Linked DNA regions of Vallitalea longa. The protein of the gene in region 2 interacts with the protein of the main gene of each other region in a pairwise test. Links are inferred from orthologs where the notes say so. Each region holds a gene or a part of one and is shown on either strand. Other genes may lie near its edges.

Region 1 (4,067 bases), on a different replicon or contig from region 2:
CATGTACGTATATTAAGGAGGTGCAAGTATGGCTAAGTGTGATATTTGTGATAAAGGCGTATCTTTTGGAATTCAAGTAAGCCATTCCCATAAAAGAGCTAATAAAATGTGGAAACCTAATATTAGAAGAGTTAGAGCAATTGTTAATGGTCAACCTAAAAGAATTAATGTTTGTTCTAAGTGTTTAAAATCAGGTGCGGTAGAACGTGCATAAAACAATCCCCATAAGGGGATTATTTTTTTTATTAAATAATTGCAGTATCAGTTCTAACATTTTAATAACCAAATACCTATACATAAACTAGTAAGTGAAAGAATGACACCTACAGCTCCTTTAGGTAGTATAGAAATTAATAGCATTCCTATGGATATAGATACTAATATGACTCCTATAAGCTTAGTTCGAAAGCACATTACTTTCACCATACATTAATTATTATTACATTATATGTTTAATATACCTGTTTGATAACCAATACCGTACTTATCTTTAAGAAATCTGATATCCGCTAATAATCATTAGTATGTTAATCCCTTGAACGAATAACTATCAAAATACCTTCCTTAATACATATTTTGGCTTGTTTCTCCGTAAATTCATTGCTAACACCTATTGAAATCCCTTTCTTCATAGTATAGCCGAATAATGGGTATTTTAATCCAGCGGTTGTGATTCCAGACACTTCATTAGTTAAAGGTATTAAAGATATGTATTTGTAATCACTTCTTTCAAAAGAAGTAGTTACATCGATTAGGGTAATGATATTATTCTTATTTATGATTCTACATTTAACATTTTTCTCTAAAGGAATCATCAGTATATGAATGTTCGCAAGAGTATGATCCATTCTGCTACCTATTCCTCCAAATATATCAATATGGGTACTTCCCATATCAATTGCTTTCATTATAGCTAAATGAGTGTCTGTTTCATCTTTTTCAGCAATAAAGTTGTCTATTAGAATTTTGGGATCATGTGTTAAGGTGTCAATAATTTTTGGGTCTATAGAATCAAAATCTCCAACTACTAGATTAGGCTTCAAATTAATATTATACATATACTGAGCCCCTTTATCCACACCTATTATATAATCGTATCTATTACAATCTGTAAATTTCTTTAGGAAATCTAAATCTATAGTTCCTCCTGTGACAATTAATGTTTTCATATCTATTTTTCACAAACCTCTCTAAAGGCTTTAATTGTATTATTTATATCTTCTGATTTATAGATTGCTGAACCTGCTACAATAACATCTGCTCCCGCATTAACAACTTTTTTTACATTATCCAGTGAAATGCCTCCATCAACTTCAATTTCACAATTAAGTCCTCTACCACAAATAACATCTTTTATTGCACTTATCTTATGCAATGAGGAATCAATGAATTTTTGTCCTCCGAAACCAGGATTTACAGACATTACTAATACCATATCAAGTTCATCTATAACATATTCCAGAACACTATTAGGTGTTGCAGGGTTTAATGCTACCGCTGCTTTTAGTCCATAATTTTTAATCAATGAAACAGTACTATGGAGATGTTTACATGCTTCTGCATGAACTGTAATAATATCCGCTCCTGCATCTTTGAATTCTTTTATATATCTACTTGGTTCTTCAATCATAAGGTGAACATCGAATATCTTATCAGTAGACTCTCTTATACTTTTGATTATAGGTGTACCAAATGAAATATTAGGTACAAATGAGCCATCCATGACATCTATGTGAACATAATCACAACCTGCTTCATCAATCTTTTTAATTTCATTACCTAAATCCGCAAAATCAGCTGCTAAAATTGAAGGTGCTATTTTAATCATTTTACCATCTCCTAATATCTTTTAATTCATTGTATAGTAATTTGTAACTTTCATATCTTGATTTGCTTATTTCACCATTTTCTATTGCATCCTTTACTGCGCAATTAGGTTCACTTATATGATTACAACCATAAAATTTACATTTATCTTCATATCTTTTAAATTCTATAAAATAGTTTTTAAGGTCATCTTTTTCAATTTCATTAATATATAATGAGCTAAAACCAGGTGTATCAACAACATAACTGTCCTTGTCAAAAGCTAATAGTGTTGCATGTCTTGTGGTATGTTTACCTCTTTTTATCTTTTCACTGACTTCTCCAGTTTCAAGCTCTTCAACAGATTGAATCAGGTTAAGTATAGAAGATTTTCCTACACCTGAAGGTCCTGCAAACACAGTTGTTTTATCATATAATATATCTCTTAGAGGCGATATGCCTATATCTTTTACTGCACTTGTTAGAAGCACATTATATCCTGTATCTTTATATATTTGTTTTATATCTTCTAATTCTTCATCTTTTATCGTATCTACTTTATTAAAACATATAACTACATCAATACTCTCTTTTTCAGCCATTATTAAAAATTTATCCAATAAATTAAAGTTCGGCTTAGGATTTTCTACTGCAAAAACTATTACAACTTGGTCTATATTCGCAACTGTTGGCCTTACCAAGCTATTCTTCCTTGGTAGAATCTCCAATATATTACCTTTCATAATCTCATTTTCAAATACGTCTATCTCTACATTATCTCCAATGAGCGGCTTAATCTTTTTATTTCTAAAGACACCTCTTGCTTTACATTCAAATATACCTTTTTCCGGTACATGTATATAGTAAAATCCAGCAATACCCTTGATGATTTTACCTATCATTAATTAGCCCCCTCTTTTTTAAAAACAAAGGGACTTTCATATTGAAAAACATCATTCAAATAAACTTTAATAGATGCTTCTCCTTCACCTGAAACGATTATTGACATAGGAAACTCCTCACTTTTTACTGTTTTATTAAATACCACATTCTCTTTTTCTTGATTAACCAGAACAACTTTAACTTGCCCTTCAGTTTGATTCACATCAAGCATATCGTTGATAATTTCTGTATGTTGGCTAAAGCTAATCTTTTTTCCCAAACTAACAACAAAATCTACAATATAATTTTCTGCAACTTCTTCACCAGGTTCAACATTTTGATTGATTACTTGGCCTTCTGGTATTGTATCATGATTTATACGTGAGACACTTCCAATCTTCAAATTACTATTTGTCAATTTATTTCTAGCTTCTTGTTCAGTATCTTTCCTTAAATTAGGTACAATCGTTTTTTTCTCTTTCTTCCCTTCACTTACAACAATAGTAACTATACCACCCTTTGGTAGATCTGTATCAGCTACAGGATATTGACTAATGACAACTCCTAAAGGTATAGAATCATGATATTGCTTCTCCATCTTTGGAGTTAAATTATTTGATATTATCCTACTCTGTGCAGTTGTAAAGTCAATATTAAGTACTTCCGGTACTTTAAAGGTTTGTACGCCCTTACTAACGGTTACCTCAACGACTTCGCCTTCTTGCAATAAGGTATTTTCTTCTGGCTCTTGTTTTATTATCTCATCCACCTCATAAGTATCATTATAAGCTGTTTCTATAATGTTAACATCTATACCATCAGGTTCCAAAATCTCTTTTGCCTCTTCCACAGTTTTTCCCTCTACCTTTGGTATTAATACTTCTTTTGGTTTCAATTTGTTTTTTATTCCATTAATAGCAAAAAATGATATTATTGATACTAAAATAATAGCGGATACTACTCCCATGAACACTACAATTTTTTCTATTTTTGGTGTTTTCTTACTAGGATTATTCTTTTTCTTGATATCTTTATCGTCCCATATTTTCTTCATATCATTATCAGACATGAAAAGGGTAGGTGAATCATCCACTATTTTAATATCAACAAAATCTTCATCTGGTGATATATTGGCTTTTTTCAAATCATCCATCAATTCATTAGCACTGGAATATCTAAATTCCATTTTCTTTAATGTTGCTTTTATAATTATAGACTCTAAGCATTTAGAAATATCGGGGTTTTTTTCTCTTGGACTTGGTAGATCTTCATTTATATGAAGTAGTGCTACTGAAACTGGACTTTCAGCTTGATAAGGTAATGTTCCTGTAGCCATTTCATACATAGTAATACCTAGAGAGTATAGATCACTTTTTTCA
Region 2 (5,446 bases):
TTTACCTGATTTAGTTACAACTATCTGTATGATTGAAATAGTAACGGTTATTATGAAAATCAATACTCCTGTTGCCGCTGCCAGACCCATTTTGTCATGTAGGAATGCGTTCTGATATAGATATACTCCCAGAACCTGAGAACTGTTGCCAGGACCTCCACTAGTTGTTGAGTATACTTCTGTAAATAGTTTAAACGCACCAATGATAGTAATTATTGAACATACCAATAATTGTTCTTTTACAAGGGGAATCATTATATTAACAGCTCTTCTGAATGGTCCTGCCCCATCAATAGCAGCTGCTTCCAAATAATCTCTCGGTATATTTTGTATAGCAACAACCATAAGCAGAGTTATATATCCTGTAAACTGCCATTGACTCATAGCAATAATACAGTAAATAGCTGTTTTAGAATTTCCCAACCACGACTGAGTTAAATTCTCTAATCCCATTGCACGCAGTGCAGAATTAAGAAGTCCGACATCTGGTGAATAGATAAATGTAAATAATAGACCAACTGCAGTTAAAGAGATCAGTGCTGGTAAAAAATATATATTTCTATAAACATTCCTTAATCTTCCTGTTAGTTTACTTTCCAATAGTAATGCAATTACAGTACCAAAGCCTACTTGTACAATTAATGAAATAACTGCATACATAATATTATTTTTCATCATTATTGGGAAAGTATCATTTGTAAATAGTTTTATATAATTATCAAAACCTGCAAATACTTTTGTTGAAGAATACGATGATAAGTGAAAAAAACTATAAATGAAGTTACATATAACTGGTATATAAACAAAGAATAGAACCATGAATAATCCCGGTATTATATAATAGTAAGGAACTAGTTTTTTCCTTTTCATCATAATATCCACCACCTTTCTGATAAGAAAGGTGCACCTATGAAGATAATAGAGCACCTAACATTTTAATTATTCAACTTCTGTACTGGATGTATTTCTAGCTTCCTCTGCTACCTTTTGAATCTTTTCCATGACTTCTTCTGGAGTTATATCCCCATTAGTAAGATCAGAAATTGATGTCAAATATTCATTGGCAATAGTTGAATACAATGAAGCATCAAACCATCCAGACATTGTCTTAGCGCTTTTTATTACTTCATAAGCCTCAAGCAATTTCTGGTCTTCAAGTCCTTCTACAATTCCAATTCCTGCATTGAACCATCCAACCTCTTGGACTTCTTTTTTACCCACTTCAGGTCCTGTAAAGTATTTTAGAAATTCTATACTTTCTTCTGGATATTTAGTATTAGCAGAAACAACAAAACCTTCTGGTGAACCAGTTAATAATGTTGGGTCTCCTTCCCCTTCAATAAGTGGGAAACTAAACATTCCATAATTCAAGTCTGGATTTTCCTCAGCTAGATATGTAATTTCAACTAATTCTGCAAAAAACATAGCAGCTTTTTCTTGAGCGAAATTATTACGAGCCATATCATGTGGTAAACCATTTACAGAATCATTAAAATATGGAATTAATTGCTGATAATACTCCAATGCCTTTAAATAATTAGGATCAGTAAATTCTCCTGTCGCAGGTTCTAGGTCTTTTAATCTGGTATCATTATCGACTAACATCTGATTAAGACTTCCTATGTAGTGAGATGATGGCCATTGATCTTGGTTACCGTATGATATAGGTGTGATGTCCTTAGCTTCTAAAGCCTCACATACTTCAATAAACTTGTCCCAAGTTTTTGGAATTTCCAAGTTGTTCTCCTTAAAAATATCAATGTTATAGAACATCATCTTAGCATCTAATCTAAATGGTATTCCATATAGGATATCACCACTTCTGTACTCATTGACTTGTGATTCAAGAAGTGAATTCTTCCACTCCTGATCATTATTAAAAGATTCTGTAAGATCCATGATCAATCCTTCTCTTAAAAAACGTTCTGAAAATTCTCCTGACCAACTGAAAAAGACATCTGGACAATCTTTACTTCCTACTACTACTTTTATTTTTTCCTTATACGGCTGATTCTGAGCACTCGATACAACTATATCAATATCAGGATGATCTGCTTCATATTCTGCTACTATTTTTTCAATAAATGAATTGAAAGGTTCATCAGGAAATCTGTGAAATAATTTGATTACTTTTTTTTCTTTATCTTCCCCATTACTTACATCATTGGATTTACTACATGCTGTTAACGAAAACAACATAACAACTATTAGTAACACTCCAAAAATTCTACCTAATCTTCTTCTCATATTATTGTCCTCCCATAATAGTAATAATAAAGTTTTGGATACATCTAAAAACTAAATATATAATTTATCTAAATTCTCTTTTAAGTAGAAAACCCTTCATTGATAAAAGAGAAATAGCATTCATTATATCTTAATTGAAGCTTTTATTTCCTATAACTCTTACCAAAACCAAATGCCCCATCACAGCTACAAATACTAGATGAAAAAATTGCTGCTCTATATAGATTAGCTCTAACTATTAAATCTTTATATTCTTCTATTTTCGTAATACCCTTATTTCCTGATTCATCAGAAAAATCAACTGCGTATTTCATATCATTGATATAGCCAGTCAAGAAAGCTGTAATAAATGAATCACCTGCTCCCATTGTATCAACTGCATCAACTAAACAAGGAGACTGTTCATAGAACTTACCATCTACTAATAGTAATGCTCCTCTTGATCCTCTAGTTGCAATAACTATATGTTTACAACCATATGAAATGATATTTTTCATCAATTGAGTGATATCTTCATCTTTCATCTCACTACATGAAATACTTGCACAGTCGAGATACTTACAGCATCGTTCTAGATAATCTTCAGTATAACGATTAGAAAAATCCATAGAAATGAACTTACCGTATTTTCTTACATCAACTAAGTCATTTTCTATAAAACTGAAACAGCTTGTATGTACAATATCAAAATCATTAATATAAGAAAAATCTATTTTACTAAGACCTAATGGATGCTTTGCAGATACACCACCTTTGTTAGAACCTACAAATACTCTGTCACCCTCCACTAATTTTACCTCTGAATACCCATTTTCCCCCTGAAAAAATCTACAATGATTCATTTCTATACCTAATGATTTTGAAGTCTGATATACATGTTTCCCTGCCTCATCATCACCAAATACACCAAGATAAGAAGCTTTTATACCAAGTATATTTGCATAAACTGCGAAATTCAAAGCATTGCCTCCAGGATACATTGTTTTTGTATTAATGTATCTATCTACAACATTATCTCCCAATCCAAGCACTAGTAGCATATTGATGCCCCCTTAAAAGTATTATGTTTTATCTATACATTTATTATATTACGTTATAATACCAATTGCAACAAAAAAAATAATATATTGTATAATTTGTTGGTTTTATATATTATTTTGTAGATTTTTTATACATATTATACAAAAAATATTATGGTTAACTTTTAGTATTTATTGTGCATTAATTAATACGCAATATTATTATTTTACAACTAATATAATTAATCACTTAACAAGTTATTATTAAATACTTATATATATAATATTATTAATTAGTCTAATATATAATTAGAATAATATACAATTTATCTTTCAATTAATTATATTAATTTTTTATGTATTAAAATGTATCATAACGTTTATGGAAATATGGATTAATAATCACTTTAAGCATTTAGTTGAATAGATATGTAAAAATAAGATAAATGATATCCATATAATAATAAAAACTGATTCACATTAGCAAATCAGCAATTATATTATCATTTTGAATTTTTTAGGATTGACTACTTGTCTACTATTATGTATAGGATTTCCCATTTTATCATAACAGACACATCTGAGTAATAGCAATGGAGTATTACTTTCTATATTTAATAACTGGGCTTCTTCGTCGGTTGCATAACATACATCTAATTCTGTCCTACCTTCCAATGGGACGGTCTCATGTTTATTCAATAACTTATAAAGGGAACCCTCTAAATTATCAGTCAAGAGAAATGAATATTCTGTTGAAAAACGAGTATCTTCTACCATAACAGGTTCATCGTCACAATAACGTATACGTTTAATTGATAAAACATTAGCGACACTGTCATCCAAGCCTAATTCTCTTTTATCTCTATCAGTAGCATTAATTAATCCTGCAAACAATAAAGTAGCAGATGGTACTTTCCCTAATATTTCACAAGACATACTAAATCCCATAAATTTATTCATATTTCTTACGAGTTTGACTTCCGCTACAAAAGTTCCTACTCCTTGTTGTTTAACTAGGTAACCTTCTTCTACCAACTCACCAATAGCTTTTCTTACAGTGATTCTACTAACCTGATATTTTTCACTCAGTTCAATTTCCGTAAGTATCTGATCCCCTGGTTTCAAAATATTATTAGTAATATCATCCTTGATAGCTTCAATTAATTGTCGGTATAAGGGCACACTCGAATTTTTATCAAGTGGTGTTCTATCCATGGCTTTCTCCTTTTTATTATATATTCTTTACCTCTTCATTGTTAGTATATCATAATCCATAAAAAAAACAAAGACATGTTATAACAATTCATTACAACTGTATACGTTTACTTTCTCTATTATCAAAAGTATAGATACTATCAAATCCTGCTGCCTTAATTATATCATAAGCTTTTTCAAAATCTCTTCCGATATCTTGAATATTGTGAGAATCTGAACCTAGAGTAATAATTTCACCGCCTGCAGCTCTATATAGTTTTAATATTTCTAAAGAAGGCATTGGCTCATTCAATCCTTGTCTCAAACCAGAAGTATTTATTTCTATACCTTTATTCTTATCAATCAATCTTTTGAATATTTGAGATAATTCATCTTTATATTTAGCTAAATTAACTTTTATATTATTTTTCGAAGCATATCTCTTAATCAAATCCAAATGTGCAAGGCAATCAAAATCTTCATTGTCAGCCAACTCATATACTTCTTCTAAATATCTTTTACTATAAATGTCTATTATACTATGATTATAATTGATCTGACTAAGATCCAGATTCCTTATTTTATGTACGGAGGCAAGCACAAAATCAAATTTGTATGATTCCAATATCCTGTTTGCTTTCTCGTGTTGTAAATGCTGCTGTCCTAATTCAATAGCTTTTTTGATTATTATTCTATCACTGAATTTGTCTTTACACTTATTGATAGCTATAAAATATTCATCCAAATATGCTTCATTGAATCTATAGCTAGCTACTCCATCTATGTAAAATTCATAATGATCTGTAATTGCGATTTCCTTGAATCCTTTGTCTATAGCTGATCTGCACATATCTTCCATAGATGAATTCCCATCAGGTGAAATACTGCTATGCATATGATAATCTTGATAAATTCTTTTCATAATCATGAATAACTCCTTCTAGATAAAATTATAATTTTTATCCTATTGTCAATTCTGTTATTAA

Evidence for each region. The genes of interacting proteins can lie anywhere in the genome.
Region 1: the proteins of QMG30_RS20260 (region 2) and rpe interact in binary tests that used the Escherichia coli proteins (3 or more experiments, as listed by UniProt). The link is inferred for Vallitalea longa from one-to-one orthologs.

The regions. Positions count from the first base shown.
Region 1 is NZ_BRLB01000020.1:55,284-59,350, reverse strand. Bases 1-2,798 are described here. They hold rpe (ribulose-phosphate 3-epimerase), read right to left. Parts: upstream 1,829-2,798; coding sequence 1,172-1,828; downstream 1-1,171. Other genes in these bases: pknB (Stk1 family PASTA domain-containing Ser/Thr kinase), read right to left, coding at 2,708-2,798; rsgA (ribosome small subunit-dependent GTPase A), read right to left, coding at 1,830-2,708; QMG30_RS21135 (thiamine diphosphokinase), read right to left, coding at 528-1,169; rpmB (50S ribosomal protein L28), read left to right, coding at 29-214. In the rest of the region: more of pknB, read right to left, coding at 2,799-4,067. UniProt on the Escherichia coli protein: Catalyzes the reversible epimerization of D-ribulose 5-phosphate to D-xylulose 5-phosphate.
Region 2 is NZ_BRLB01000018.1:48,028-53,473, reverse strand. The notes cover bases 1,340-4,245. They hold QMG30_RS20260 (PfkB family carbohydrate kinase), read right to left. Parts: upstream 3,288-4,245; coding sequence 2,391-3,287; downstream 1,340-2,390. Other genes in these bases: QMG30_RS20255 (GntR family transcriptional regulator), read right to left, coding at 3,762-4,245; QMG30_RS20265 (ABC transporter substrate-binding protein), read right to left, coding at 1,340-2,247. Outside these bases: QMG30_RS20270 (carbohydrate ABC transporter permease), read right to left, coding at 1-873; more of QMG30_RS20265, read right to left, coding at 940-1,339; more of QMG30_RS20255, read right to left, coding at 4,246-4,481; QMG30_RS20250 (histidinol-phosphatase HisJ family protein), read right to left, coding at 4,573-5,382. UniProt on the Escherichia coli protein: Catalyzes the ATP-dependent phosphorylation of fructoselysine to fructoselysine 6-phosphate. Functions in a fructoselysine degradation pathway that allows E.coli to grow on fructoselysine or psicoselysine.